DNA from 4 places in the Paenibacillus sp. FSL R7-0179 genome. Region 2 is predicted to be linked to each of the others. Evidence: riboswitches for the same ligand, from Rfam matches in the RefSeq annotation. Region 2 holds a riboswitch; each other region holds the start of a gene.

Region 1 (7,334 bases), on a different contig from region 2:
GCAGAGAGCGGCCGGTTTGCGGTACTCGGTGAGCTGGAGCGTGTCATTGCTGAGCGTGAGGTGAACCGTCCTGAGGGAGCGTATACCACCTATCTCTTCGACAAGGGCGTGGACAAGATCCTGAAGAAGGTTGGTGAGGAAGCCTCCGAGACGATCATTGCCGCCAAAAACAAAGATAATGCCGAGCTGCGCCTGGAAGTTAGCGATCTGATCTATCACCTGCTCGTGCTGCTGCAGGAGCGAAAGCTTCCGCTGGATGAGATTCTGGAAGAGCTGAGTGCCCGCCATGAACGGCCCCGGCGCGATTAGGAGGAACTTTCAGCATGCACATCGATTATCATACCCATCATGAACGCTGCGGCCATGCGGTCGGGAAGCTGGAGGAGTATGTGCAGCGGGGCATCGCGCTGGGGCTTGAGCAGCTCGGGCTGTCGGATCATCTGCCGCTAATCCATGTCGATCCGGACCACTACTATCCTGAGATGGCTATGCCTCTTGCGGAGCTTCCGCGATATGTGGAGGAATGCCTGACGCTGAAGGAGCGCTACCGGGGCACGATTGAGCTGCGGGTCGGGCTGGAGGCGGATTATATTGAGGGATATGAGGAGCAGATCCGCGAGCTTTTGGCACCGTATCCGTGGGATTATCTGATTGGTTCGGTGCATTTCCTGGGAGAATGGGATATTACCGACCACCGGCAGACCCATGGCTGGGAAGGCCAGGATGTAATGGCGGTCTACCGCCGTTATTATGATGCTGTACAGAAGTCGGCGTTATCGGGATTATATGATATTATAGGACATATGGACGTCATCAAAAGGTTCGGTTACGGCCCCCGGACGCCGGAAGACCTGGCGGAGGCTAAGAAGCTTGAGCTGGATACGCTGAAGGTCATCGCCCGCAGCGGAACCGCCATGGAGCTGAATGCTTCCGGGCTGACCAAGCCGTGCGCCGAGATGTTCCCGGCAGAGCATGTACTCGTCCAGGCGCTTGCGCTGGGCATTCCGCTCACGGTTGGCTCTGATGCGCATGATCCCCTGAAGCTGGGAGACGGTTTACCGGAGGCCCGGGACATGCTCTGGCGCACCGGCTTCCGCGAACTGGCTGTCTTTGAAGAACGCCGCCGTACCAATGTGCCGTTAGCATTATAAATTATAATCCCAGGAGGGTACTATGCATCATCAATTACGGATTTTTTCCGGTTCGTCGAATCCGAAGCTTGCCGCTGATATTGCGGAGCGCCTTGGTGCGCCGCTTGGCCAGATCAAGCTGACCCGTTTCAAAAGCGGCGAGATTTATGTGCATTATGAAGAGAGCATCCGGAACTGCGACGTATTTTTGGTGCAATCCCTGGCTCATCCGATTAACGAGCTGTTTGTAGAGCTGCTGGTCATGATTGATGCCGCCAAGCGTGCATCGGCCAGAACGGTGAATATTATCGTTCCTTATTACGGGTACGCTCGGCAGGAGCGTAAATCGGCACCGCGTGAACCGATCTCGGCCAAAATGGTCGCCGATGTGCTGACCACCGCCGGTGCAACGCGCGTAATTACCATTGACCTGCATGCCGCAGCCATACAGGGATTCTTCAATATTCCGGTCGATCATCTGACCGCGCTTGATCTGATCAGCGGGTATCTGAAGGTGAAGGGGCTTACCGATCTGGTCGTGGTCTCCCCGGATGCGGGACGCGCATCCATGGCGGAGAAGCTGGCCAGCCGGCTGGATTCGCCGTTCGCCATCATGATCAAGAAGCGTCCGGCTCATAATGAATCGGTGATCACCCATGTCATTGGCGATGTGGAGGGCAGGACGCCGATCATTATCGAGGATCTTATTGATACCGGAACGACTATCGTCAATGTGGTGGAGGGCCTGAAGGAGCGGGGTGCGCGGAACAGCATCGTCTGTGCTACACACGGACTGTTCTCCGGAGATGCGCTTGCGCGGATGGACCATCCCAATATTGACGAGATTGTCATTACCGATTCCATTGCCCTGCCGGACGAGCATTCCAGCAGATTCGCAGTGCTCTCGGTAGCCCCCATGCTGGCTGAGGCCACGCGCATTATCATCGAGGGCGGTTCCATAGATAAGCTGTTCAGAGACGCGGGGATTTAACTCCCGCGTCTTTTTTTGTGAATGAGATGTGAGCAGGCCCTAAGGCTGCATTATTCCAAGCTTTTTCCTCCCGTCAGCACTCTCTTGAGATTGAGAATCTCGTTGCCACATGTGGTATACTGTGTGAAGAAGACAGCCGAGACCATAAATGGAAACGATCAGGTAAGGTGTAAGGCTAGGGAAGCTGACAAAAGGGAGGTGCCTTGCTTCCATGATTGAGAGAACTTCAGAGAATGTCGCGGAGAACAGTAATGTCATTCCGGTCACTCTGGATGCCAATTTTTTCTTTGAAAGAGCCGTTCGGTCGCTGGACCGCTTTCAATATGATAAGGCATTAAGAAATTTTCGCAAAGCTGTTGAATATGAGCCGGACAATCCGGTGAATCATTGCAATATGGCGGGTATATTATCTGAGATGGGCAATTATACCGCATCTAACGAGATTCTTATCCATGTTCTGGAGAAGATCGACCCCGCTATGACGGAATGCCATTTCTACATGGCTAATAACTTCGCTAATATGGAAAGCTTTGAAGAGGCGGAGCGTTCGCTGGTCACTTACTTGGAAGAGGATGCTAACGGCGAGTTCATGACCGAATCCGAAGAACTGATGGAGCTGCTGCAATATGAGCTGAACCGGCCTGCTCCGCTGGTGCGTATCCGCAGCCGTGAGGGAGTCGTAGAGCATGACCGGGCGCGCAGTCTGCTGGAGGAGGGCAAGTTTCCTCAGGCTGTAGAGCTGCTGGAGGAGATCACTGCGGGCACCCCGGATTTTTTGGCTGCGCACAATAATTTGGCACTCGCCCATTTCTATATGGGCCGGTTCGCCAAGGCGAAGGAATGTCTCAACGAGGTATTGAAGCAGGACCCCGGCAATCTGCATGCTCTGTGCAATATGGCCATCTTCCTGCAGTATGCAGGGGACAAGGAGCAGCTTGAGACGCTGCTGGGGACGCTTGAAGCAACGGTGCCGTTCCATCAGGAGCATGTATTCAAAATGGCTACAACTATGGGTATCCTGGGCCGGCATACCGCTGCTTACAGCCATTTCCGCCGTCTGCTGAAGGACGAGGAGGTCGCCGCAGACGCCGGCCTGTATCATTACTGCGCGGCAGCGGCATGCAATAGCGGAAGACATGATGAGGCGCTGCGCTGCTGGAGACAGGCAGCCAAGCTGGACCCTGCTTCCGCTGTCCCGGCGTTCTTCCTGTCCCAGCTCCAGCAGGCCCGGGCAGAAGGACACCCTATGCCTTCTGTCAGCTATAATTATCAGCTGCCCTTCCAGGAGCAGCTTAAGCAGTGGAAGGGGAATACGGGCAGGTTCACTGAAGAAGTGCGGAATAATCCGCTGCTGCGGGCCTCGTTCTTCTGGGCACTGCGCTACGGCGATTCCGCTACGAAGCTTCAGGTGACCGAGGCGCTCCGCTGGATTGAGGACGAAGAGATGTCCGAGGTGCTGCGCGGGGTTCTGGAGCAGGAGCCGCTGCAGGAGGACCGACTGCAGGAGGCGGCGTTATTCAGCCTTCAGCGGCTGATCGGGGAGAACCTGAATGAAGCCGGCGGTTCGCCCGGCGAAGAGCAGGAGCCTGCGGCTGCTCCCGGACCCAAGGGGATACTGCCCGGAACCGGCGGCTTCTCGCCGTCCACTACCCGTATTTGAAGCTACTTTTGTTCTAAGACACACACCTACTTGTAAGGAGGCCAATGTAATGTACAAAACGATTGTAATCGGAACAGGCCCGGCCGGGCTGACTGCCGCGATTTATCTGGCGCGTGCGAATCTGAGCCCGCTGGTAATTGAAGGCTTGCAGCCGGGAGGACAGCTGACAACGACGACAGAAGTGGAGAACTTTCCAGGCTTCCCTGAAGGGATTCTGGGTCCGGACCTGATGGACAATATGCGCAAGCAGGCGGAACGCTTCGGCGCTGAATTCAAGAACGGCTGGGTGGAGTCGGTGGACTTCTCACAGCGTCCGTTCAAGGTAACCGTGGACGGGATGGGTGTACTGGAGGCAGAATCGGTTATTATCTCAACCGGAGCCTCTGCAAGATATCTGGGCATCCCGGGCGAGCAGGAGAATGTGGGACGCGGGGTCAGCACCTGTGCGACCTGTGACGGCTTCTTTTTCCGTAATAAAAAGATTGTCGTCGTCGGCGGCGGAGACTCCGCCATGGAGGAAGCCAGCTTCCTGACCCGCTTTGCGTCCAGCGTAACGCTGGTTCACCGCCGTCCTGAGCTGCGTGCCTCGAAGATCATGCAGGACAGGGCCCGTGACAACAGCAAGGTAGCCTGGGCCTTGAACCGCACACCTGTTGAGGTAACAGTAGGAGAGACCGGAGTGAAGGGCCTTACAGTGCTTAATAATGAGACAGGTCAGACAGAGCTGGTAGAGGCAGACGGTGTGTTCGTAGCCATTGGACACACCCCTAACACAGCTTTCTTGGGCGGGCAGATTAACACGGATGCTAATGGCTATATCGTGGTGAACCCGGGTACCACCGAGACTAACATTCCGGGTGTATTCGCCTGCGGCGATGTGCAGGATACCCGTTACCGTCAAGCGATATCGGCAGCGGGAACCGGCTGTATGGCCGCCATGGATGCCGAGAAGTTCCTGGAAGGCACGATGGTGCACGACTGGAGCGAATCGCTGGACAAATAACGGGTTTACAAGAATTACCCGCACAGGTAAAATGTATTTAATTAGATAAGATACCCACTAGGGGAGCCTGAATAGGCTGAGACGGGAAAATTGAATTTCCGGACCCTTGAACCTGATCTGGATTATACCAGCGTAGGAAAGTGGAGTCGGACCTTTTTTGAATACAGTCTTATTTGGCTGTTCCTTTAATAAAGCCGCTCCAGGTGGAGCGGCTTTTTGATTTGTAAGAATCTATAGATTCTTCAGCTCAATCTGCTGCGTAACCTCTTATCTGATGATTGTACAGAACGAAGAGGAGGAGATTGAAATGACAGGAACGGGTAAGAACGAAGAGGTGGATCTGTCCGGATTCCCCGCAAGCCGTAAAGTGTATGTGGAGGGCTCACGCCCGGATATCCGGGTTGCGATGCGGGAGATCAGCCTTAGCAGAACCGAAGGCGTTGCCGGAGAAGAGGAGAATGCTCCGCTGCGTGTCTATGACACAAGCGGTATTTATACGGATGCCGCAGAGGAGACAGATATTAGGAGGGGGCTGCCGCCGCACCGTTCAAGCTGGATCACGGAGCGCGGTGATTCGGAGGAATATACCGGAAGGGCGGTCCGGCCGGAGGATAATGGAATCCGCAGAGAAGGGACTGCCGCCGAAGCTTGTCCAGGACTGAGCAGGAATCCCCGGCGGGCCTATACAGGCTGTAATGTGACCCAGCTGCATTATGCAAGGCAAGGGATCATCACGCCGGAAATGGAGTATATTGCGATCCGGGAGAATATCCGGCCGGAGTTCGTAAGGGATGAAGTGGCTGCGGGCCGCGCCATTATCCCGGCCAATATCAATCACCCGGAGAGTGAGCCGATGATTATCGGACGTAACTTCCTGGTGAAGATCAATGCGAATATCGGAAATTCGGCGGTCACTTCTTCTATAGAAGAGGAAGTGGAGAAGATGCGCTGGGCGACCCGCTGGGGGGCTGACACCATTATGGATCTCTCCACCGGCTCCAAGATCCATACTACCCGGGAGTGGATTATCCGCAATTCTCCTGTGCCGGTTGGTACAGTGCCCCTATACCAGGCGCTGGAGAAGGTGAACGGCATAGCCGAGGACTTAACCTGGGAGCTCTACCGTGACACGCTGATTGAACAGGCGGAGCAGGGGGTGGATTACTTCACCATTCATGCCGGGGTGCTGCGGCGCTATATTCCGCTCACTGCCCGGAGAATGACCGGCATCGTGTCCCGGGGCGGATCAATTATGGCCGCCTGGTGCCTGGCTCATCAGCAGGAGAACTTTCTGTACACACACTTCGAAGATATATGTGAGATTATGAAGACGTATGATGTGGCCTTCTCCCTTGGGGATGGCCTGCGTCCCGGCTCTATTGCCGATGCCAATGACGAAGCTCAGTTTGCCGAGCTGGAGACGCTTGGAGAGCTGACGCTGCTAGCCTGGAAGCACGATGTTCAGGTCATGGTCGAAGGTCCGGGGCATGTGCCGCTGCACAAGATTAAGGAGAATATGGACAAGCAGCTTGAGATTTGCCGGGAAGCTCCTTTCTATACGCTTGGGCCGCTGACTACGGATATTGCACCCGGCTATGATCACATCACTTCGGCCATCGGAGCAGCGATGATCGGGGGGCTCGGAACGGCGATGCTATGCTACGTTACCCCTAAGGAGCATTTAGGCCTGCCTGACAAGAATGATGTGCGCGAAGGGGTCATTACCTACAAAATTGCTGCACATGCCGCAGACCTCGCCAAGGGACATCCGGGAGCGCAGGACCGGGACGATGCCCTGTCCAAGGCGCGGTTCGAGTTCCGCTGGCGCGACCAGTTCCATCTCTCCCTCGACCCGGAAAGGGCGCTTGCGTATCATGACGAGACCCTTCCGGCGGAGGGGGCCAAGCAGGCGCATTTCTGCTCGATGTGCGGTCCTAAATTCTGCAGCATGCGGATTTCGCATGATATCCGTAATTCCCATAGGGTGGAGCAAATCACTGTAACTTAGCTGCTAATACAGCGGAATCATAACATTCTCAGGCTATCCCCCAACCTAAATAGCATGCGGGGATAGTCTTTTTGTAGTTAGTGATTACAATCACAATCCACCCCTGTACCCTATGCTAAGCTGAAGTTGAGAAGAATTCTCATTAGTGAGGTGTGCAAAAGGATGAGCAAAGCGTTGAAGCTGGATGAATCGGTCTTTGAACTGGTAACCAGGCACCCGGAAATTGTTGAGATTATGGTGGAGCTGGGTTTTCGTGATATTGCGAAGCCTGGAATGCTGCAGACTGCAGGACGATTCATGACCCTGTCCAAAGGAATGAAATTAAAGAAAATAGAGCTGGAAACCGTTCGGCTGGCCTTTCAGCGGCATGGTTTCGAGATTATAGAATAGAAGGGGAGATTACGATGAGCGAACTGATTAATAACCGCGAGGTCGATATTCCGGAACAGACGCGCCGCCAGGCTATGCTGAAAGAGATCATCAAGGAGCTGCATGCAGGCAAAAGCGTGGAGGAGGTTAAGGCGCGTTTTGAAGAGGCGGTA
Region 2 (7,334 bases):
CATCCATCAGCGGCAGCAGGATCTCCAGACTGCGCTTCTCAATCTTTTCATCCAGCGGGGCGGTGTCCTCCTGATGGGCGAGCAGCAGCTTCAGCGCTTCATCCGGGTGACCGGCTACATACTGCTGGCCTTTTCTGATAGCATCCACGAATTTCTGATAAAAGCCCTGTGAATCCTGCAGTCCCTGCTCACTGGCGACCAGCACCAGCTCATAATAATCCGGGACCCCGTAATCCACGGGATTGAAGGAACGGACCGGATGGCCTTCCTGCTCCAGAATCAGCTGCTCATGATTGATGAACCCGCCCATAATTCCATCTACCCGTCCGGTGGAGAGAGCAGGAATCAGCTCAAAGCCAACATCGACCAGCTTGAGGGAGGAAGGGTCCCCGCCGTCGCTCTTGACCATCGTATTCAGCATCGCTTCATATAACGGAACGGAGGAATATCCGGCTTGTCTGCCTGACAGCTCTCCCGGGCGGGTAATGCCGCTGTCTGCGGCTACCATGAGATGATTCAGCGGGTGGCGCACCAGCGCAGCGATCGACTTGACCGGAATCTGCTCGCCACGTGCCATCAATACCTGCGGCTGATAGCTGAGTGCCAGATCCACCTTTCCCGCCGCCACCAGCTTCAGTGCATCATTGGTATCGGCCGGCATCTGAATCTCAACCTCCAGACCTTCCGCAGCGAAATAACCTTCAGCCTCTGCCGCGTACAAAAAAGAGTGAACAGCATTGGGGTACCAGTCGAGCATAATCGTAAGTTTATGGGCTCCATCTTTAGCCTCAGCCCCTGCCCCAGAGGTGGCGGTAGTAACAGCCGGAGAGCCGGAGGCCGCCGGACTATTCGTATTGGCGCAGCCTGCCAGGACAGGCAGCATACAGAGCAGCAGAGCGGACAGCAGCATGGCTGGCCTTGAGATTGCATGGTACAGATAACGGGTATAGCGGATAGTAGTCATGAATAACGTCCTCTTTTCTTCAGAATAAACTTCTCCAGCGCGGCGACTGCCAGAAACAGCAGGATACCGAGTATAGATAACAAGACAACAGCAGCGAACATCTTGGCGGTCTGGAGATTCCCGGCCATTCTGCGGCTGAAATAGCCCAGCCCTTCGCTGCCCCCAAGCCATTCCCCGATCGTTGCGCCAATCACACAGTACACTGCCGACAGCTTTAGCCCGGAGAAAAAAGAAGGCAAAGCCAGCGGAACGCCCACCTTCCTTAGAATCTGCCAGCGGTTCGCGCCGTACGTCAGCAGCAGCTCCCGGTAGGCGTCTGTATTCTTGGACAAGCCATCATAGGTGCCAATGACCACCGGAAAGAAAGCGGTCAGGAAGACAACGGCGACCTTGCTCCATAAGGTGTAGCCGAACCACATGATGAACAGGGGCGAGAGGGCGATCAGCGGAACCGTCTGGCTGATAATCAGCAGCGGATACAGCGCCTTGGCCAGCGGACTGAACAGGTGCATGGCGGTTCCCAGCAGGCTGCCGCAAATCACCGACAATGCGAAGCCTGTGAGTACCTCCAGCAGTGTAGCAGGCAGATGCACCCCGAATAACAAGCGGCGTTCCTCCAGTAAGGCCTTGCAGATGGCGGACGGAGCCGGAAGGATGAAGGGAGGAACCAGCCCCAGGCGGGCTACAGTCTCCCATACCGCAAGCGTCAGCAGAGCGAGAAGGACAGCCGGAGCGTAATGCTGGAGCAATCTTCTAGGGGCGGCGGTTCTCATATAGCTTCAGCTCCAATTCCTGGCGCAGGGCGGCGAACTGCGGTTCATAGTTCAGACTGTGATGGCGCGGACGGGGGAGGGCGGTTGAGAATTCCTGCATACCGCTGCCCTCCCGGCCAGTCATTAGATAGATTCTGTCACTAAGCAGGAGCGCCTCCTCCAGATCATGGGTGATGAACAGCACTGTCTTGTCCAGCTCCGCCCATAACTCCAGCAGCCAGCGCTGCAGCGAGCGCTTCGTAATGGCATCAAGCGCCCCGAACGGCTCATCCAGCAGCAGCAGGTCATTCCCGGCCGCCACGGTGCGGAGGACAGCCACACGTTGGCGCATTCCGCCGGACAACTCCTGCGGATAAGCTCCTTCGGTCCCGTCAAGGCCGAAGCGCTGCAGCAGGGTGCGGATCTCGGCCATAGCGGCTGCTTTGGGACGGCTGCGCTTGAGCTCCCAGGGCAGCAGACAATTGTCCATTACGGTCCGCCAGGGTAGGAGGAGATCCTGCTGCGGCATGTAGGCGACACTGCCCAGTCTCTTCGCTGCTGCAGCGGACTCGGCTCCGTTCAGCATAATCCTGCCGCTGCCGGGCTCCAGCAGACCGGCGATGATTTTGAACAAGGTGCTTTTGCCGCATCCGCTTCCGCCTACGACAGATATGAATTCGCCGCGCTGCACATTCATGGATAGCCCTGAGAAGACGGGGGTCCGGGATGAACCGGTCCCGAAGGCATAGGACAGATTGCTAATGTTGATCATAAGACTATGTATGAAGCCTCCTCGGATTGAAATATTTACTGCGCTGAACACCAAAAAGCCCCATTCATTCCCGGAGGCAATGAATGGGGCGGAAGGTACAGTCAGCTGCGGCCCTGTGACGGGAACCACTGATACATTCTGCTCCACTTCCCTCCGCTGGTATGATCCAGATCAGGTTCAAAGGGTCCGGAGCTTAAGCTCCGTCTCAGTCGGCCGACTCCCCTAGTGAATAATGCTGCTATTAAATTCGTAATTGCTACTTAATATACCACAAATTCCCCTCTTGTAAAGAGCAGGCGGTCAGCGTTTTGCCAGTCCGGTCACGAACAAAGCGACGATGCCCCTGGAGATGTCGAGCTTGGAGGAGTGGTGCCGCTTCTGCTCATACAGGTACAGATCGGGACTGAGGACAGAGATTAAGGCCGTAGCCGCAAAGGCCGGATCAATGTCAATAATCTCACCGCCCGCCGCAGCACGCTGCAGCAGCTCTGTTATCATCACCCCCAGCCGCTGGAAAAAAGGATGCTCAAACTGGGTCAGCTGCTTCTTGCCGGTGAACTCGGCTTTGATCATATTCAGCAGCTCGGCATATTGCTCAATGAAATCGGCAATCTGCTCAATGCTGCTCTGCAGCTGAGCTAGCGCCGGAGCTTCACCGGCACTGGCAGCGACCTGCTGCTCCAGACTGGACAGGAATTGATCTGCGCTGCCCTTCAGCAGGGCAGAACAGATCTCACCCTTGTCCGTGAAACGGCGGTACAGGGAGCCTTGCCCTATACCTGCCCGCTTGGCAATGCTGTACATGCTGACCGCCTCAAGTCCGCTCTCGGTGAATAACTGGCGGGCAGCTTCAAGAATCCGCTGTACATAAGGATCGGCGGACTCCGGCGGGGAGGATTCTATGGCTTGCGGAGCTGACGGAGGGAGCTGTGCAGCATCGGTGTCTGGCTTGTTCATGAGGACCCCTTTCAGAAATGAATCAGTGATTTACAGAAAAACAAATAAAAGAATTGACACAACGGACAATTGTCCGTAGACTATGAATTGCAATTACGGACAGTTGTCCGTTCACTCATTATATAGAACAATCTGCCCGCAGGTCAATGTAGAACGCGGACAGCTTTAGGAGGAGAAGAGACATGGATCAGACCTTGAAGCAGGAAGCCGATTTCCGGCTGTCCAGCATTCTGGTTCCGCTGCTGGCCATTATTGCAGGCGTATTTATGGTTGTGCTGGACAGTACGGCAATGAATGTAGCCTTGTCCAGGCTGGTAGTGGATTTCAAGACGGATCTGCATACGCTGCAGTGGGTAGTTACGGGTTATATGCTGGCTCAGGCTTCCGTTATCCCGTTGTCAGGCTGGCTGTCTGACCGGTTCGGAGCCAAGACAGTCTTCCTGACGGCGGTCATTGTGTTCACGGTAGGCTCGATTCTGTGCGCTACACCAAGCAGCGCCGAATGGCTGATTGTGTTCCGGGTCATTCAGGGACTTGGCGGCGGCTGTGTGCTCCCTGTCGGGATGGCCTATGTGTACAGACTTGCTCCCAAAAGTAAGGTTGGCGTAGTCATGGGCATTATGGGCATTCCCGTTCTGTTCGCACCGGCTATTGGTCCGGTATTGTCGGGCTGGCTGGTTGAATACCATTCCTGGCGCTGGATCTTTCTCATTAATATTCCAATTGGCATCATTGCGGTGCTGATTGGACTGCGCAAGCTGCCGAATGCGGCGAAGAACAGCGTGCCCGGCATGGATAAGTTCGGTATGGTTCTGGGTCCGCTGGCCTTTGCTTCGTTAACCTACGGGGTTAGCCAGGGCGCCCAGAGCTGGACCTCCGAGAAAACGCTGATCGGGCTGCTGCTGGGCGCTGTGGCGCTGATCGCTTTTGTCATCGCAGAGCTGCGCTCCAAGACACCGCTGCTGGAGCTGCGGATTCTGAAGTCCGTAGATTTCACGACAGGAATCATCGTGCAGTGGATCGCCCAGTTCGGCTTATACGGCGCGTTATTCCTGCTCCCGCAATTTCTGCAACAGGCCCGCGGCTTCGGTGCATTTGATACCGGTCTGACGCTGCTGCCGCAAGCGATCGCTTCCGGGCTGATGATGCCGATTGCCGGGATACTGTTCGACCGGATCGGTGTGCGCTGGCTCGTGGTCTGCGGCCTTAGTCTGGTCTCCGGGGCGTTATTCCAGTATTCGCATGTAGACCTTACCACGCAGAGCCGGGACCTGATCCTTCCGCTGATCATGTGCGGGGCGGGCATGGGGATGATGATGATGCCGATGAACACGCATCTGCTCAACAAGGCGCCTAGCCACCTGGTGAACCGGGTAACCTCGCTGACGAACTCGATGCAGCAGGTAATTACTTCGCTGGCCGTTTCGACGCTGGTTACCATTCTGACCGCAAGAACAACGGCGCGTGGCATAGAGATGCAGGAAGCGGCGGCGGCTGCCGGGAAAAGTTCCGCAGGCGCTTCACAGCAAGCGTTGCTGCTGGCTAAGCAAACCGTATTATCGCAGGGCTTCGCGGACACGTTCCACATTATGATGTTTGTCGCGCTTGGCGGTGCGGTCCTTGGACTGCTGCTGCGCCGGGGCCGCCATTCTGGAACAGAACGTTCTAAGGAGAAGGCAACGCCAGAAATCATGCACGTATAGTAATACCCATATAGAAGCAGAGCTTATGTTGTCCATAGAGCAGCGATTCTCCTTTTCCGGGAGGGTCGCTTTTTGTGTTGCAGGAGCAGAATTTGGGGCAAGCTAAGCTATGGGAAATCAATATACGGTGTCTATAAAGAAGATACGAGAGGGGATTCATCGAATGAAAAAACTTAGTCTGACTATTATGCTGCTCCTGACCATAGTCACGGCTGCGGCTTGCGGAAGCAACAATAATGACAAGACAGCAACGGGCGGCAATACCGGGGCTGAACCTACGGCAGCGGCTACAGAGGGCGCAGCTTCCGGGCAGCAGAATAGTCTGGAGGCCGTCAAAGCCAGCGGCAAGCTGCGCATCGGAACAGAAGGAACCTACGCACCGTTCACCTTCCATGATGCGGACGGCAAGCTGACGGGCTTCGATGTCGAGATTGCCGAGGAAGTGACCAAGCGTTTGGGTGTGAAGCCGGAGTTCATTGAGACACAGTGGGACGGAATTTTTGCCGGGATGGATGCGAAGCGCTTCGATGTGATCTTCAATGAAGTCTCCATTACCGATGAGCGTAAAGTGAAATATGATTTCTCCGATCCGTATATTGTCTCCAAGGCTGTGCTGATCGTTCCTGAAGATAATCAGGATATCAAGACCTTCGCTGATCTGAGGGGTAAAAAAGCCGGCCAGTCGCTCACCAGCAACCTCGGCAAAATCGCCACAGACAACGGTGCCGAGATCGTATCCACCGAGGGCTTCAATCAGGCGATTGATCTGCTGACCTCCGGCCGGATCGATGCTACCGTCAATGACGGCTTGTCCTACCTCGACCTGAAGAAGCAGAAGCCCGGTGTCAAGATCAAGAAGGTGGATGAGATTGCCGAAGGCTCGCATAGTGCTGCAGTTTTCCTGAAAGGGAACGACGAGCTGGTGCAGGCAGTGAATGAAGCGCTGACCGCTATGAAGAACGACGGAACCTACCTTAAAATCTCTGAAAAATACTTCGGCGCTGACGTATCGAAATGATGGATGACCGCCAAATACAAATATTTCTCGATTCACTGCTGCCTCTGTTCAAAGCCGGGGTGGCTTTTACCCTTCCACTTGCGGTAGCATCCTTTATTCTGGGTCTGCTGCTGGCGGTGGTTACTGCACTTGCCCGGCTGTCCTCCTGGAGGCTTCCGAGGCTGATCGCGCGTTTCTATGTCTGGGTGATCCGGGGAACGCCGCTGCTGGTACAGCTGTTTATTATTTTCTATGGACTGCCCGCCGCCGGGATTGTGCTTGATCCGTTTATCGCTGCTGTGATCGGGTTCACGCTCAGTGTCGGGGCTTATTCCTCGGAGATTGTCCGGGCTGCTATTCTGTCTATCCACAAAGGCCAATGGGAAGCCGCGTTCTCTGTGGGGATGAGCCGGAAGCAGGCTCTGCGCCGGGTGATCTTGCCTCAAGCTGCCCGCGTGTCGGTTCCGCCGTTATCGAATTCTTTTATTAGCCTGGTTAAGGATACCTCGCTTGCGGCCAGTATTACCTATGTTGAGATATTCAGAAAAGCCCAGCAGATTGTGGCGACATCTTATGAACCCCTGCTGTTGTATTGCGAAGCAGCGCTGTTCTATCTGCTGTTCTGTTCCGTATTGTCGGCGCTGCAGAATTACTTGGAGAAGCGGCTGGACCGGTATTCGGCCAGTTAAGGTTAAGGAGGCACACGCATGATTGAAATACGCGGTTTACATAAGTCCTTTGGCCCGCTTGCGGTGTTAAAAGGGGTAGATCTTACCGTTCCACACGGCCAGGTAATGGTCATTATCGGACCTTCCGGCTCCGGCAAAACCACACTGCTGCGCTGCTTCAACCTGCTGGAGACCCCCGACAAGGGCAGTCTTACGCTGAACATGATTAAGCTGGATTTCACCCCAGGCGCCATAATTCCACAGCGTACCGTACTCTCCCTGCGCCAGCAGACAGGAATGGTGTTCCAGTCGTATAATCTGTTCCCGCATATGACGGCGGTCGGCAATGTCATGGAGGGCCAGGTCACGGTGCAAAAGCGTTCCAAGGAAGAAGCGCGCAGCAAGGCACTGGCCCTGCTGGACAAGGTGGGTCTGGCAGACAAGGCAGATGCGTATCCGCATCAGCTGTCCGGGGGCCAGCAGCAGCGTGTAGCGATCGCCCGCGCCATGGCTGTGGAGCC
Region 3 (7,334 bases), 910 kb from region 2:
AGCTGTTTGGGCGGCTGCCAAGTGTGGTAAGTAACATAACGTACAGCCAAGCAGGCACACTGCCTGATGCATAAACACCAGACCTTAAGCCATGCTAACATGATCAATCAACATTACTGTGGACAGCGAAAGGAGAATGGATTATGCCAGACACTAACAAACAACCTGTCAAAACCCTGCCCCCGCAGGTACAGGATCAGCGCCCCGGAATTGAGAGTGAGATGAACCCGCTCCCGGAGTTTGAGACCCCGGCGTACAAGGCCGCAGGCAAGCTGCTGGGCAAGGCCGCGCTTATTACCGGAGGCGACAGCGGGATCGGGCGTGCGGTTGCCGTTCATTTTGCCAAGGAGGGCGCGGATGTGGTGATCTCCTACTTGAACGAGCATGAGGATGCGGAAGAGACCAAGCGCCAGGTGGAGCAGGAGGGCAGAAAGTGTATTCTGATCGCCGGGGACATCGGGGACGAATGCTTCTGTCAGAGCTTGATTCGTCAAACGGTTGAAGGACTCGGCAAGCTTGACATCCTAATCAACAATGCGGCGGAACAGCATCCGCAGGACCATATTGAGGACATCACAGCGGAGCAGCTGGAGCGCACGTTCCGGACGAATATTTTCTCCATGTTCTATCTGACCAAGGCAGCCATGCCTCATCTTAAAAAAGGCGCTACGATCATTAACACCACTTCCATCACGGCGTATCGCGGCAGCCCGCAGCTGCTGGACTATTCGTCCACCAAGGGAGCGATTCTCAGCTTCACCCGTTCGCTGTCGATGAATCTGGCCGATAAGGGCATCCGCGTGAACGCGGTAGCGCCCGGACCGATCTGGACCCCGCTGATTCCGTCAACCTTTGACGCGAAGAAGGTCAGTGAGTTCGGCGGCACCCAGCCGATGAAGCGCCCGGGACAGCCTGAAGAGCTGGCACCGGCTTATGTATACCTGGCCTCGGACGATTCCTCCTATGTGAGCGGACAGGTGATGCATGTGAACGGCGGCGAGGTTGTCAACGGCTGATGGGTGCTGGATGCAGATTTGTGTGCAACATATAAATTCTATTTTAAAAAAGCCTAACCGCTTGCCGGCAGGCTTTTTTTCTGCGCTTGTAACTATTACAATATATTTCCGTCTATTTAGATAATTGGATATGAAAAGGGGATTGGGATGCTTAGAAAAAAAGGATTCATTCTATCGGCAGCGGGGATTTTTGTTTTTCTGGTAGTGTTCATTTATTTGACTCCTTTTGCAGGGAGACTTGTGGCAAATACAAGGTTGGAAGGATATGCAAAAAGCATTGGGATTAGAATTACACAGGAATCGCCGCCGCTACCCCTTGTTACTTCCGGTAAAACCCAAATTCCAGTTACCCAAGGCAGCTATTGCTGGGGGAATTTAGGATGTGCGGATTATACAGGAGGACAATCCATGGTACAGGGGGTTACTCCCACTGTTATAGCCTCTGGGGGGAAGATCGATGTTGCTTTTACTTATAAACCGGCACCCGATGAGGTAAACGTTCAGCAATTTGTCGATGATAAAGAAGTGCAAATTCCATTGAAGAACGGCTCTTTTAATGCTCCAAAAGAACAAGGCGTTTATTACTACGGCATATCAGCATTCTGGACAACCGAGGATGGTAAATTTTCAGAAGGGAGTTCATCTGTGGTTTTTGTAATTGAAGTAAAATCTACGAAAGAATAGCTCTAACAGGAATTATATGCTAATATACAACAAGCAAGACGAAACAACCGCATATGAACGATCACTAGGGGTGCCGCAAGGCTGAGACGGGCGTAGTTGTCCGGACCCTTTGAACCTGATCTGGTTTATACCAGCGTAGGGAAGTGGAGAACGAATATTGCAGCGGGGTACACGGCTCATCCCGGTATTCCTGCTTATATTCCAGACTGCTTCCTTATGGGAGTGGTCTTTTTTGTGTTGGCGCGCGGTTTAGAATGAGCTGGAACAGACGGGAGGGGAAGGGATTGTACAAGATTCATGCGGTTTCGGATGGGCGGCTAATGCCTGAAGCGCTGGCGGAATGGGCCGTTGCGGTACATTCTATGGTGGATTATATCCATCTCCGCGAAAAAGCCATGTCCGCCCGCGAATTGCTGGCGGCGGCGCAGCAGATGCTTCAGGCCGGAGTACCGCCATCGAAGCTGGTCATTAATGATAGGATCGATGTTGCCCTGGCCGCCGGGGCAGGCGGTGTACAGTTAGCCTGGCATAGCCTCCCGCCAGCCGCAGTGCGCGGCCTTGCACCGGGCCTGCGGATCGGCAGATCGGTCCACTCGCAGGAAGAGGCGGCGGAAGCTGGAAGGCAGGGAGCAGACTTCTGCCTCTACGGGCATGTATTCCCTACGGCCTGCAAGCCCGGACAGCAGGCGCGGGGACTTGCGCAGCTGGCCGAGGCTGTCCGCTGGAGCCGCATACCGCTGATTGCGCTCGGCGGGATTACCCCGGGCAATGCCGGAGCGGTGCTGGCTGGGGGGGCGGCTGGCATTGCGGTCATGTCGGGGATCTGCGGAGCCCCAGATCCGGTGGCAGCGGCCTTGGCCTACAGGGAAGCGGTTCACAGGGCGGCAGAGCAGGCCGAAACGCTGGATATGACTCAAGCACAGGGCACAGCAGGAGGTGAACAGGCATGAATGTGACCGTTAACGGGAAGAGACAAAGGATCGGGGAGAGCTGCCGGACACTGGAGGATCTGCTGGCCCGGCCCGAGTGGGCCGGTAAGCTGGTAATTGTCGAGCTGAACGGTGAACTTGCCGGCAGAGAGGTTTATGGAGAGACACTGCTTAGCGAGGGGGACCGGGTGGAGCTGGTTCATTTTGTAGGCGGAGGCTAAACACAAAGACTTATCCCAGGAGGCGTTAAGATGCAAGATCCATTGATGATTGGCGGCGTGACTCTAACCAGTAGACTATTCATTGGCACCGGAAAATACAGCCGTAACACCCTCATTCCCGAGGTCATTACGCGATCAGGCTCACAGGTTATTACCGTTGCCCTGCGCCGGGTAGACCCGGAGAGCAGTGACAATATTGTCAGCCATATTCCTTCCCATATGACCTTGCTGCCCAATACCTCAGGTGCGCGCACCGCAGAAGAGGCGGTACGGATTGCCCGGCTGGCGAGATCGGCGGGGCTGGGGAACTGGGTGAAGATTGAGGTCATCAACGACCAGAAATACTTGCTGCCGGATAATATGGAGACCATCCGGGCGACTGAGATCCTTGCAGCAGATGGCTTCGTGGTGCTTCCGTACATGAGTCCTGATCTGTCCGCCGCCCTGCGCCTGAAGGCAGCGGGGGCTGCGGCCGTGATGCCGCTGGGGGCACCGATCGGGTCCAACCGCGGGCTGCAGACCAAGGAGCTGATCCGGATTCTGATCTCCGAGACGGATCTGCCGGTGATCGTGGATGCCGGAATCGGCAGACCGTCCGAGGCGGCCGAGGCGATGGAGATGGGAGCGGCAGCAGTCCTGCTTAATACAGCGATTGCCACCGCCTCAGATCCGCTGCTGATGGCAGAAGCCTTCCGCGCTGCGGTATCCGCAGGGCGCAAGGCTTATCTTGCCGGACTGGGGCCTGTAGAAGAGACGGCGGCAGCCTCTTCACCGTTGACCGGGTTCTTGGCCTGACAGATGGAATAGGGAGGAGAGGAATGGTTATGAGCTTTTATGAGACGATGACCCGGCTGGAGCAGCTTCCTTACGGGACGCTATGGAGCCGGTATACGGCAGAGGATGTGAAGCGCGCGCTTCGTGCAGAGCAAGTCGATGAAGAGGGGCTGATGGCCCTGCTGTCACCGGCAGCGGAGCCTTATCTGGAGGAGATGGCACAGAAGGCGCACCGTTTAACGCGTACGCATTTCGGCCATGTGATGCAGTTGTTCACACCTATGTATCTGGCTGATTTTTGCGTGAATCACTGCACGTATTGCAGCTTCAGTTCTATCTATGATTTTCCGCGCAAAAAACTGACGCTGGAACAGGTCGCCCGGGAAGCAGAGATCATCGCAGCCACGGGGCTGCGCCACATTCTGATTCTGACCGGAGAATCCCGTAGGGACAGTCCGGCTGGTTATGTGAGGGACTGCGTGAATGTACTACGCCGCTATTTTTCCTCTGTCAGCATTGAAGTGAATCCGCTCTCGACAGCCGAATATGCTGAGCTCCGGGAAGCAGGCGTGGACGGTCTGACGCTCTATCAGGAGGTCTACCACCAGGAGACTTACCGTGCGCTGCATGTAAAAGGACCCAAACGCGTCTACCGCAACCGTCTGGATGCTCCCGAGCGGGGCTGTCAAGCGGGCTTTCGTTCAGTAAATATCGGGGCCCTGCTCGGCATGTATGAATGGCGGCAGGAGGCGCTGGCCACAGCGCTGCATGCGAGGTATCTGCAGGACAAGTACCCGGAATGCGAAATCGGGCTGTCGATTCCCAGATTCCGGCCTTACTTAGGCGAATTCAACCCCGCAAGCGATGTTACCGACCGGGCACTGGTGCAGATCATCCTGGCGTACCGCCTGTTCCTGCCGCGCTCCGGGATCTCGCTGTCCACGCGCGAGCCTGCCGCTCTGCGCGACCATCTGGTCCAGCTCGGCATCACGAAGATGTCCGCCGGGGTATCCACCGAAGTGGGCGGGCATTCCCTGGAAGGGGGAACGCCGCAGTTTGAAATCTCAGACAACCGCAGCGTGAACGAGATAGTCGAAATGCTGCGCTCGCAAGGACTCCAGCCGGTATTCAAGGACTGGGATATCCTGTCCGAGCCGCTTGGCTTGAGGTAGGCAAGCTGGTTTGGCTTAGTTTCATGTGACCAAACTGGATGTAACTTAACCTGATCAGGCTGACCGGATGAATTAAAACTGAACAGATTAATCGAATCTACTTGAACAGATTAACCAAATCAAGTTAAACTGACCAGACATACTAATGAATCTAAGTTGACCAGACTGACTAAATCAACTGAACTTAATCAGACTAATTCAATCAACTTATATTGACCAGAATAATCGTGCCTGACTTAACCTGCCCGTTTGCAAATAACCCGCCATGAGGCGGGTTATTTGCATTGTATAAGCGTTCTGGGCTGCGCGTGGGCCGGATATATGCGGAAAACCGAATACAATCGCTAGCGCGAAGGCTGATGGACCAAATGTAAGCGAAAAACAGAACACAATTTCCTGCACGAATGCGCGTGGGCTGGATGTGCGCTCCTCAGGGCTGATACCGGATGCATTCAGAAAGCAGTCGGATGGAGAAATGTGCTGCTACTTAAGAGTGGCATAGGGTATTCGCATTGTTCAGATATTAGTGTTCCAGTCAACGCTAGGAGCCAACGCTATGCGAATGCCATACTCTAATTACTCTATAGATTCAGACTCTCCGGCAGACTGCCCCTGATTCGCGCTGGAAGACAGCTCGTCTAGCGACATCTCGAAGCCCGGAGCCATGTGTTCAAGGAAATACTCCATCTCCGGCATCTCCAGCACATGCAGCTTCGCAGCGGTCTGCTCCCGGGCGGCGGCGAATTCGCGGTTGCCTGCGGCGACCTCCCAGACGCATTTCAGGTAAGCGTCAAGCACATCCGCTGCTTTGACGTAGCGGAGCAGTCCGGCATCCTCGGAGCCGGGCGGGCTGGTGTGCGGCTGCAGGAGCGGCGCGTAGACTGCGCTCAGCTCCGGCGGGATCATGGCCGCCAGCCGGTCGGCGGCCACCTGCTCCATCTCGCGGAAGCTGGACAGCAGACGCGAGTTGTTATGCTTCACCGGCGTGGCGATGTCGCCGGTGAAGACCTCGGTGGCGTCGTGGAACAGCGCCATCGTGGATGCACGGTCGGCGTTCAGCGACCGGCCGAAATGGGCATTGCCAATGGTGCACAGCATGTGCGCCAGCAGGGCGACCTGGAACGAATGCTGCGCCACGTTCTCCGGGGCGGTGCTGCGCATGAGGCTCCAGCGCTGGATATATTGCAGCCGGTAGAGATAGGCGGAGAAATGGTAGTTCAATTTTGAGGTAACCCCTTTCATGAGCAGCTTAATGTGCTATTATAGTAACTAATTGTACCAGAGTTAGGGCCGCTTGAACCAGATGGAGAGGAGACTGAATGAAGATGCAGCATTTTGAAGAGAGCATTTATAATTTGATTGTAGAGACCTCCACGAACCTGCCGGGAGATGTACGCCGGGCGGTGGCCAGAGGGCGAGCGCTGGAAGACCGGGCGACACGCTCCGGACTGGCACTAACCACGATAGCGCAGAATATCGGGATGGCAGAGCAGCAAATATCTCCGATCTGCCAGGATACGGGGATGCCGACTTTTATAATCCATACGCCGGTGGGCGTGAATCAGATAGAGATGAAGAAGGATATTCACAGCGCAATTACCCGTGCTACGAAGAACGGCAAGCTGCGTCCCAATTCGGTGGATTCGCTAACGGGCGAGAACAGCGGGGATAATCTGGGGGCAGGGACTCCGGTGATTCATTTCGAGCAGTGGGAGGAAGAGAGCATTGACGTCCGGTTGATCCTTAAGGGCGGCGGCTGCGAGAATAAGAACATCCAGTACAGCCTTCCGGCAGAGCTGGAGGGACTCGGCAAAGCCGGACGTGATCTCGACGGTATCCGCAAGTGCATTCTGCATTCCGTGTACCAGGCGCAGGGTCAGGGCTGTAGTGCAGGGTTCATTGGCGTAGGCATCGGCGGTGACCGTACCACGGGCTATGAGCTGGCCAAGAAGCAGTTGTTCCGCAAGGTCGAAGATGTGAATCCTACCCCAGATTTAGGCAAGCTGGAGCATTACATTATGGAGAATGCCAACAAGCTTGGAATCGGCACGATGGGCTTCGGCGGTGAAGTGACGCTGCTGGGCTGCAAAATCGGAGTAATGAACCGGCTGCCTGCCAGCTTCTTTGTCTCTGTGGCCTATAACTGCTGGGCCTTCCGCCGTCAAGGCATTCTGGTCCATCCGGCTACCGGTGACATTCAGGAATGGCTGTATGAGAGCGGCACCGGGATATCCGTTGAGGGGGAAGCGGCACCACAGCCTGTTGCTGAGCCTGTGGGTGTAGCAGCGGCAGAAGGGACAGCCTCCGGCGTGGTGCCAGAGGATGCTACGATTCCTGCGGCACCGGCTATTGTATCCGGTACGGGTGAAGCAGCTTCGGATGCGGCCGTCTCAGGGAATGGGACAGCCTCTGAACCGGCTGGAGCAGCTTCCGCTGGTTCAGGCGGCTCGCGTGAGATCCGATTGAGCACACCGATCAGCGAGGAGGATATTCGAAGTCTGCGTGTCGGCGATGTGGTTATTCTCTCCGGTGAAATGC
Region 4 (7,334 bases), on a different contig from region 2:
GCAGCCAGCGGATCGGAGCAGGGGCGGAGCTTCAGCTCCCCTTGATCCTCAATCGGGTCGATGTCAGCACAATCAACACAGTTCATGGCAATCCCTCCGCCTCATGATGTCGATAACCTGAGGTCATTATAGCATGATTCCTCCGGCACAAGGCACAATGCGGAAAGCCGCAGCAGAAAGAGCCCCCTATGAACCTTGAAGGTTCCTAAGAGGCCCGGATTGCCGGACTATATACTTAAGACTGCCATACCCCATGCCCGCCGTTCTTGCCCATATATTCAATCCGTGAAGGTGACAGCTCAAGAATGACATAATCGGGATCATCCGGCCCCTTGAACCATTTCTCCAGGGACTCATTCCATACCTTAGAGCGCAAGCTGTCGTCCTTCGTTACAGCAACCGTTGCTTCGATCTCCAGTACATCCTTGCCGCCGCCCTGTTCATAGCCGAGCAAGAGACAAGCATTCGGATTATCCTGAAGCTCTTCTACCTTATGAGTCTTGCGGTTAGTTGCCAGATAGATGGACAGCCCGTCATGAAATACTGCCATATAACGCACTTTAGGCTTGTTACCGGCCTCAATCGTGCCGAAGGAACCGAACCTGTTGTCGTCCAGCACCTGTATGATTGTTTTCTCCAGCTCTTTGTTGTCCATTGACGTCACAGCTCCCTTCAAATTCATGTGAATATAAGTTTATATTCACGTCCACGGTTTGGATTTATGATTAACCTGTGCCTAATATAGTGTACCCTTCCCGTTCATTCTGAATCCCGCCATCTGTTCATAAATTGATTAATAAGGAGTCTTATCCTTGAAAAAACTAATCTGGACCGGCTGGTCCATGGATCATCTGCAGATCGCCCAGACCTCGGGACTTTCGGCCGCTTGTGCCGCGCTGTTATTCGTGCTGAGCGTGACCGCTTGGAGAATAGGGTAAATGTAAACTACAAGGTCCATATTCTGTGAATAAGGATGGAACCCACACATGGCTGAACTGCATTCTGAGCCCACTTTGCATACCGCCTTACTGCAATTCATTTTCCCCTTTTCAATTAAGGCGGAAGTCGATCAAGAGCTGATTGAGAGCCTTCAGGAGGATGGATTTACGCGTTTTTTTCTGGAGAACAAGGAACTGGAACATGCCTATTACGGGGAGAATCACTGTGTATCCCATGAGAAAATGGAGCGCAGCTATCTTCCGTTTGCCGCCCATGTCCTGTTTCCGCGTGAGAAGGACAGGGATTCCTTCCGCCGCTTTTCCCGGGCTAACGATCTGCTGTGCGGGCTGCAAATGCCCTTCCAGACGGTTCCCTTCCGCGTGCTGTCGACCGATGTGTTCCTCTGCCCGTTCGAGCTGGGCTTCCTGACGGTAAGAGTCGCTATTGAGGAGGAGAATCTCCCCTTCAGCATGGTGCTGGAATTCGCCGACCGCTTCCGCAATCTGGAGGATGTAAGTGTTCAGGATGAGCATACTTTCATTCATTGTCATCAGAAGTCTTTTGCCCGGGTGGAGGATTTCGTGTTCAGGCATCTGGCAGCCGGGCTTGAGCCGTATCTCGATCCTGCGGAGACGAACGGCAATTATTTCGAGACCCTGCCCTTCTTCGTCGATGAACGGATGCTGGTGCAGGCCTTCTACGGCGTTAATCTCCCGGAGGACGAGGAAGAGATCAGTGTCGAGCTGCTCTACCGGGCCTCCCAGGTGGACGGTCTGAACATCGACGGCAGCCCCTATATGAGTGCGAGTGATCCGGACTATATCAAGCAGTACACCCGGGAGCACTGCTATAGCCGCTGGGGGCCGGACACCTACTACATGACCAATGAGCAGACCTTCTGCTGCGTGAGCCGGGCGAGGCCGGAGATTGCCGCAGGCCTGATCAGCCAGATGTACGGCGAGTATTATTACGGAATGCTGCTGAGTATTTTCCACAAAATCGTGCTGCTGAAGCTCGCCAACCTCCACTCCCGGCTGCGCATCAACCACGATAACGACGAGATTGAGAATCTGATCTTCCTGATCAACAAATTCTCGGCCAAATTCTACTTCCTGGAGCTGATTTCGCAGTCGCAGGGACGTGAGATTTTTTTTCAGCTGCGTAAGGTGTATGGCAATGATGCCCTGTTCGATGAGGTGAAAATGACGCTGAATGACCTGTTCCAGTATCAGGACAAATTCCAGGCCAAACGGCGGGATACGCTCCTGATGGTGCTCACCGTGTTCACGGTCATCAGCGGGATTTACGGGATGAATCAGGTGATCGAGGATCTGAAGGGACAGATTGACTGGAGCAAAATGCTGGAGTACTCCGCGTTCGAGTATCTGGCTCTGTTCCTGACCTTCTCGGGGATCACCGTCAGTATCGGCCTAACGGTAAGAGAGATCTGGAACGGCATCCGCAGCCGCCGCAAGAAGCGGCATTATACGAGGGATTAAGATATGAGGGTGGACAACGGCGGGACTGCCGTCTATAATACACCGTAAGAACATAGCAATACCCGTGAACTTTATAGAACCAGGGGTGCTGGAATTGGCCGGCTGAGATTGTATCCCACAAGATACTGACCCTTATACCTGATCTGGATAATGCCAGCGTAGGAATCTTCATTCGGCACAGTGCCCCTAAGCGGTACTGAAGCTGAAGTCCCCTCACGCAAGTCACTGGCGTCCCGATCTTCGGGACGCTTTTTTGATTCTAAGGATGTACAGGAATACGGTTTCTGTAAGCTCTGAAGACCAGGGGTTGCTGGAAGGAGAGAGAAAGAGAAATGGGAGTCAAAAAAACAGCACTACTCCTGCTCAGCTCCATGCTGCTGCTTACCGTAGCAGGATGTGGCGGCGGGAACAACAGCGGCAATGCGGGGGCCAGCGCACCTGCTGCAGGAAACAGCACAGCTGCACCTGATGCAGCCGCAGCCGCACCCACGGATGCACCTAAGGCGCTAACCCAGGTTAAGATTGCCCTGGACTGGACGCCAAACACCAATCATACAGGCCTGTATGCTGCCAAGGAGCTGGGTTATTACGCAGAGGAAGGTCTCGACGTACAGATTGTACAGCCCGGCGCTGCCGGGTCCGATACGATGGTCACTTCCGGCGAAGCCCAGTTCGGTATCAGCGCCCAGGAAGCCCTGACTCTGGCCCGTCTGCAGGATGTGCCGCTGGTGTCGATTGCTGCCATCATTCAGCATAATACCTCCGGGTTCGCGGCTCCGAAGGACCGCAATATTAAGACGCCGAAGGATTTCGAAGGCAAAACGTACGGAGGCTGGGGCTCCCCTGCGGAGCAGGCTGCCATGAAAGCGATCATGGACCCCGAAGGCGGGGATGTCTCCAAGGTGAAGCTGGTGAATATCGGCGAAGCGGACTTTTTCACAGCCGTGAAGCGGGATATTGACTTCGCCTGGATCTTCTATGCCTGGACCGGTGTGGAGGCCGAGCTGCGCGGGGAGCCGCTGGATATGCTGTATCTGAAGGATTACGCTCCGCAGCTGGATTACTACACCCCGGTGCTGACGACCAGCGAGAAGGAGATCGCCGAGCATCCTGAAGTGGTGAAGGCCTTCCTGAAGGCTACGTCGAAGGGCTATCAGTACGCTATCGATAACCCGGAAGAAGCTGCGACGGTCCTGTCGGACGCTGTACCAGACCTTGATCCCAAGCTGGTGCTGGCCAGCCAGAAATGGCTTAGCCCGAAATACAAAGACGACGCCCCGCGCTGGGGGGAGCAGAAGCTTGAGATCTGGAAGAATTACGCCGACTGGATGTACGGCCTGAAGCTGCTGGATAAACCGCTGGATGCGGAGAGTACGTTTACGAATGAATTTTTGCCGGAATCATAATGAACCCGCATGGCGGGAATCTTATACTTAATTTGGAGAGGAAGGATTCATCATGGCTAATACATTGCTGAGCATTCAAGTAATTCCCAAGACACCGAACAACGAGGATTCCATCCCTTATGTGGACAAGGCCATTGAGGTCATTCAGAAGTCAGGCGTGAAGCATCAGGTGAATCCGCTGGAGACCACGATGGAAGGCGAGCTGTCCGAGCTGCTGGATATCGTCCGTGACATGCATGAGGCGCTGGTCGCTTCCGGCAGTCCGAGTGTCATCTCACAGATCAAGATTGCCCATAATCCGGTCGGCATCAGCATGGACAAGCTGACCGAGAAATACCGGCCGTGAGAAGCACCTGGAAGCTAGTGTGGCCGCCCTTTGTGGCGGTCCTCTTTTTTGTCGGGATATGGCAGCTCTCGGTCATGCTGTTTCACATCCCGGCTTACCAGCTGCCCAGCCCCGCGGATATCGCGCGTGAGTCGAAGAACAACGCCTCAGGGATCTGGGAGCACACCGCCGCCACGCTGCGGCTGACCCTGATCGGCTTCCCGGTCGGCACAGGCATCGGCCTGCTCACCGCCTTGCTGCTGCACCTGCTGCCCTGGGTCAAGCGGGCGATCTATCCGCTGCTGATCCTCAGCCAGAATGTGCCCTCCATTGCGCTTGCCCCGCTGCTGATTATCTGGTTCGGCTTCGGTCTGCTGCCCAAAATTATCCTGATCACCCTTGTCTGCTTCTTCCCCGTAGCTGTTGCAGCCATGGGCGGGCTAGCCCAAAGCGACCGGGTGATGCTGAATTATATGAAGATGGCCGGTGCGGGCAAGTGGCAGATCTTCACCCGGCTGGAGCTTCCCGGCTCCCTGCCCTCCCTGTTCTCCGGGCTCAAAATCTCCGCCACCTATGCGGTGATGGGCGCAGTGGTGGCCGAATGGATCGGCGCCGACAGAGGGATCGGCTATTATATGCTGCTGCAGAAGTCCTCTTACCGTGCGGACCGGATGTTCGTGGCCATCGCCATCATCGTGCTGCTAAGTCTCGTGTTATTCGCGCTCATTGCCCTGCTGGAGAGATGGCTGGTGCGCTGGAAGCCGCGCAAGGATGCTTAAGAAGCACGGGAGGATCATCCAAAACGGACCAACCAAAATAAAACTGAAGGAGGCTGGACGAAGTGTCTGAGCTTACGAGGATTGAACTGGAGAAGGCGAACGTAGATGGACGCCTGCGTACTCAGAGTGTGCCGCCTGCGCTTGAAGTCAGCGGCATCTCCAAGTCATTCACGCACCGCCGCCGGGAGACGCAGGTGCTGAATCAGGTGTCCCTGACCGTGGAGCCGCAGGAGTTCGTCTCCATTGTCGGCCCGTCCGGCTGCGGTAAAAGCACGCTGTTCCATATCATCGGCGGCCTTACGCTGCCGGATACCGGAACCGTGAGCATGGACGGCATCCCGGTGACCGGGCAGCGCGGCAAGATCAGCTATATGCCGCAGCAGCCCGCGCTGTTCCCGTGGCGCAGCACGCTCGACAACGTCCTGCTTGGCGCCGAGCTGCAAGGCGCCCCCAAGCGGGAGGCCCGTGAGGCGGCACGCCACTGGCTGGCGAAGATCGGCCTCGGCGGCTTCGAGCGGGCCTACCCGCACATGCTGTCCGGCGGCATGCAGCAGCGGGCCGCCTTCCTGCGGGCCATGCTCGCGCCGCAGGAGCTGATGCTGCTCGATGAGCCGTTCAGCGCGCTCGATGCGCTGACCCGTGAGCAGATGCAGCGCTGGCTGCTGGAGCTGTGGGAGGAGAACCGCCGCTCCGTGCTGTTCATCACCCACAACATCGAAGAAGCGCTGCTGCTCTCCACCCGCATCTACGTCTTCTCGGGGCGTCCCGGCTCCGTCCTCCACACCGTGGAGGTCCCCTTCCCGCGTCCGCGCCGCGAAGAGATCGCCGATTCGCCGGAGTTCCTCCGGATGCGGCGCCAGCTCTCCCAGTGGATGCGCGAGGAGCAGGCGAAGAGCCAGAGTTAAGAGGGGTTGCTGCGCTGGTGACTTAGCAGGAAAGGTGGCGTGGCGCGCCCTGCTATACATAACAACAGCCTTCGTGACTCGGCACTGCCTTGTCTGTAGCAGCATAACTCTGCCTGATTGTATTTACTGCAATAGAATCTGCAATATTCCAGTCAAAATTCACTTCTGCTGTATTTCGTACAGCAGATTTTTGTTTATTTGCCCAAAAACACCACTTTCGCAGATTTCTGCTGTACAGAGGAGACAATTTCATAATTCAAAACCCTTGCTATACCTGGTTTTTTTGAGCATAGAAAAAGGAGTACCTCCCCAAATTCTCGAAGTTATAGGTGACGAAACCAACACCCGAGAAGAAAAGAGGTAATCCCTATCTATTCTATTCGACAAGAAGAACTGTTTTCCTTTGAGGAATTGCTCCAGATGGCTCCGGAAGATAAATATAGCCAAATCTTTGAACACTTACATTTAGCTCCAGTTCTGTTCGCACTGCGGAAAAAGAGCCACCGTGGACGGCCTGAAAAACTAAACGTACCTGCCATGATCTACTCGCTGCTGATTGCCAAAATGGAGAACATCGAGTTTGTCTCTGCCTTGGTCCGGCGATTGAATCATAGCCACGAATTTCGAGTCCAGTGCCGGTTTACGGGCTCGGACAATATTCCCAGTCAGGCCTCCTATTCTCGTTTGATTCATGCCCTAGCGCAAACGGGAATGCTGGAACAACTTCAGGATCGCCTAGTCACCTCTGCCCTAGAAGAAGGTTTTGTGAGCGGCACCCATCTGGCTGTGGATTCCTCGATGGTTGAGGCATGGGATTGCCAATTTAGCGAATCAGCCTCCAAGCGTCGTGCGGCTCGCCGGGAGCAAAAGAAAGGCGAAGCTCCGGGGGCCGAACAACTTCAGCTCGAACATCAAGAGCCTGAGCCGAAGGCGGTGAACGCGCCGCTGAAGAAACCCAGGTACAGCAAGCCAGGTCGTCCATCCCAGGCCGAAAAGGAACGTCGGCGCGAGGAAATGGAAGCCTATGAACAAAGTCTCGGACCGTTCCAGAAAACCATTGAAGCGATGTTGCCGTACACGTACGATGAACTGCTGACCGAGTTGCCCCGGCATGCTGCGCGTTGTGATAAGAAAAATACGAAGGGCCGAATGACCAGCTATTACGGGTTCAAGGCGAATCTGCTAGTCGACACGGACAGCCAGTATATCCTCAGTGGGCTCTTTAGTTCGGCCAATCCGAATGACCAGCGTATGGCGGTCGTCCTTCTCAAAGGCCTGCTCCTAAAGTTTCCGATGCTAAAGGTCAAGCATATCTTGGGCGACAAAGGCTACGACTGCGCGGCAATCTACCAGTTGATTCATACGCTCGGCGCCTATCCTGCGATTTCCCTGATTCACCATAAAGACCCGCCTGCAGGAATGAATCTGGATTACACGCCGGTGTGCGCTCAAGGACATACGTACCGTTACGACAGTTTTGA

The links. Region 2 has a riboswitch for thiamine pyrophosphate ahead of MKX63_RS26365 (ABC transporter ATP-binding protein). Riboswitches for the same ligand answer to the same signal wherever they lie in the genome.
Region 1: linked by a shared signal. The riboswitch ahead of thiC (phosphomethylpyrimidine synthase ThiC) and the one ahead of MKX63_RS26365 (ABC transporter ATP-binding protein) in region 2 are both predicted to bind thiamine pyrophosphate.
Region 3: linked by a shared signal. The riboswitch ahead of MKX63_RS22435 (thiamine phosphate synthase) and the one ahead of MKX63_RS26365 (ABC transporter ATP-binding protein) in region 2 are both predicted to bind thiamine pyrophosphate.
Region 4: linked by a shared signal. The riboswitch ahead of MKX63_RS02230 (ABC transporter substrate-binding protein) and the one ahead of MKX63_RS26365 (ABC transporter ATP-binding protein) in region 2 are both predicted to bind thiamine pyrophosphate.

What each region holds. Positions count from the first base shown of each region.
Region 1 is NZ_JBBOCC010000001.1:849,020-856,353, reverse strand. It holds gene hisIE (bifunctional phosphoribosyl-AMP cyclohydrolase/phosphoribosyl-ATP diphosphatase HisIE) at 1-309, shown strand, start outside; gene hisJ (histidinol-phosphatase HisJ) at 324-1,151, shown strand; gene MKX63_RS03560 (ribose-phosphate diphosphokinase) at 1,174-2,121, shown strand; gene MKX63_RS03555 (tetratricopeptide repeat protein) at 2,333-3,781, shown strand; gene trxB (thioredoxin-disulfide reductase) at 3,831-4,784, shown strand; TPP riboswitch at 4,834-4,940, shown strand; gene thiC (phosphomethylpyrimidine synthase ThiC) at 5,092-6,792, shown strand; gene MKX63_RS03540 (DUF1858 domain-containing protein) at 6,955-7,182, shown strand; gene MKX63_RS03535 (DUF438 domain-containing protein) at 7,197-7,334, shown strand, end outside.
Region 2 is NZ_JBBOCC010000002.1:2,289,515-2,296,848, forward strand. It holds gene MKX63_RS26355 (ABC transporter substrate-binding protein) at 1-964, opposite strand, end outside; gene MKX63_RS26360 (ABC transporter permease) at 961-1,737, opposite strand; gene MKX63_RS26365 (ABC transporter ATP-binding protein) at 1,718-2,488, opposite strand; TPP riboswitch at 2,620-2,722, opposite strand; gene MKX63_RS26370 (TetR/AcrR family transcriptional regulator) at 2,789-3,445, opposite strand; gene MKX63_RS26375 (DHA2 family efflux MFS transporter permease subunit) at 3,628-5,148, shown strand; gene MKX63_RS26380 (amino acid ABC transporter substrate-binding protein) at 5,312-6,166, shown strand; gene MKX63_RS26385 (amino acid ABC transporter permease) at 6,166-6,834, shown strand; gene MKX63_RS26390 (amino acid ABC transporter ATP-binding protein) at 6,853-7,334, shown strand, end outside.
Region 3 is NZ_JBBOCC010000002.1:1,377,636-1,384,969, forward strand. It holds gene MKX63_RS22425 (SDR family oxidoreductase) at 144-1,016, shown strand; gene MKX63_RS22430 (hypothetical protein) at 1,164-1,700, shown strand; TPP riboswitch at 1,757-1,859, shown strand; gene MKX63_RS22435 (thiamine phosphate synthase) at 1,985-2,650, shown strand; gene thiS (sulfur carrier protein ThiS) at 2,647-2,850, shown strand; gene MKX63_RS22445 (thiazole synthase) at 2,881-3,645, shown strand; gene thiH (2-iminoacetate synthase ThiH) at 3,669-4,796, shown strand; gene yfbR (5'-deoxynucleotidase) at 5,373-6,017, opposite strand; gene MKX63_RS22460 (fumarate hydratase) at 6,122-7,334, shown strand, end outside.
Region 4 is NZ_JBBOCC010000001.1:530,981-538,314, forward strand. It holds gene MKX63_RS02210 (EAL domain-containing protein) at 1-86, opposite strand, end outside; gene MKX63_RS02215 (pyridoxamine 5'-phosphate oxidase family protein) at 236-655, opposite strand; gene MKX63_RS02220 (hypothetical protein) at 813-938, shown strand; gene MKX63_RS02225 (hypothetical protein) at 987-2,438, shown strand; TPP riboswitch at 2,510-2,620, shown strand; gene MKX63_RS02230 (ABC transporter substrate-binding protein) at 2,771-3,844, shown strand; gene MKX63_RS02235 (thiamine-binding protein) at 3,897-4,190, shown strand; gene MKX63_RS02240 (ABC transporter permease) at 4,187-4,948, shown strand; gene MKX63_RS02245 (ABC transporter ATP-binding protein) at 5,029-5,853, shown strand; gene MKX63_RS02250 (transposase) at 6,274-7,334, shown strand, end outside.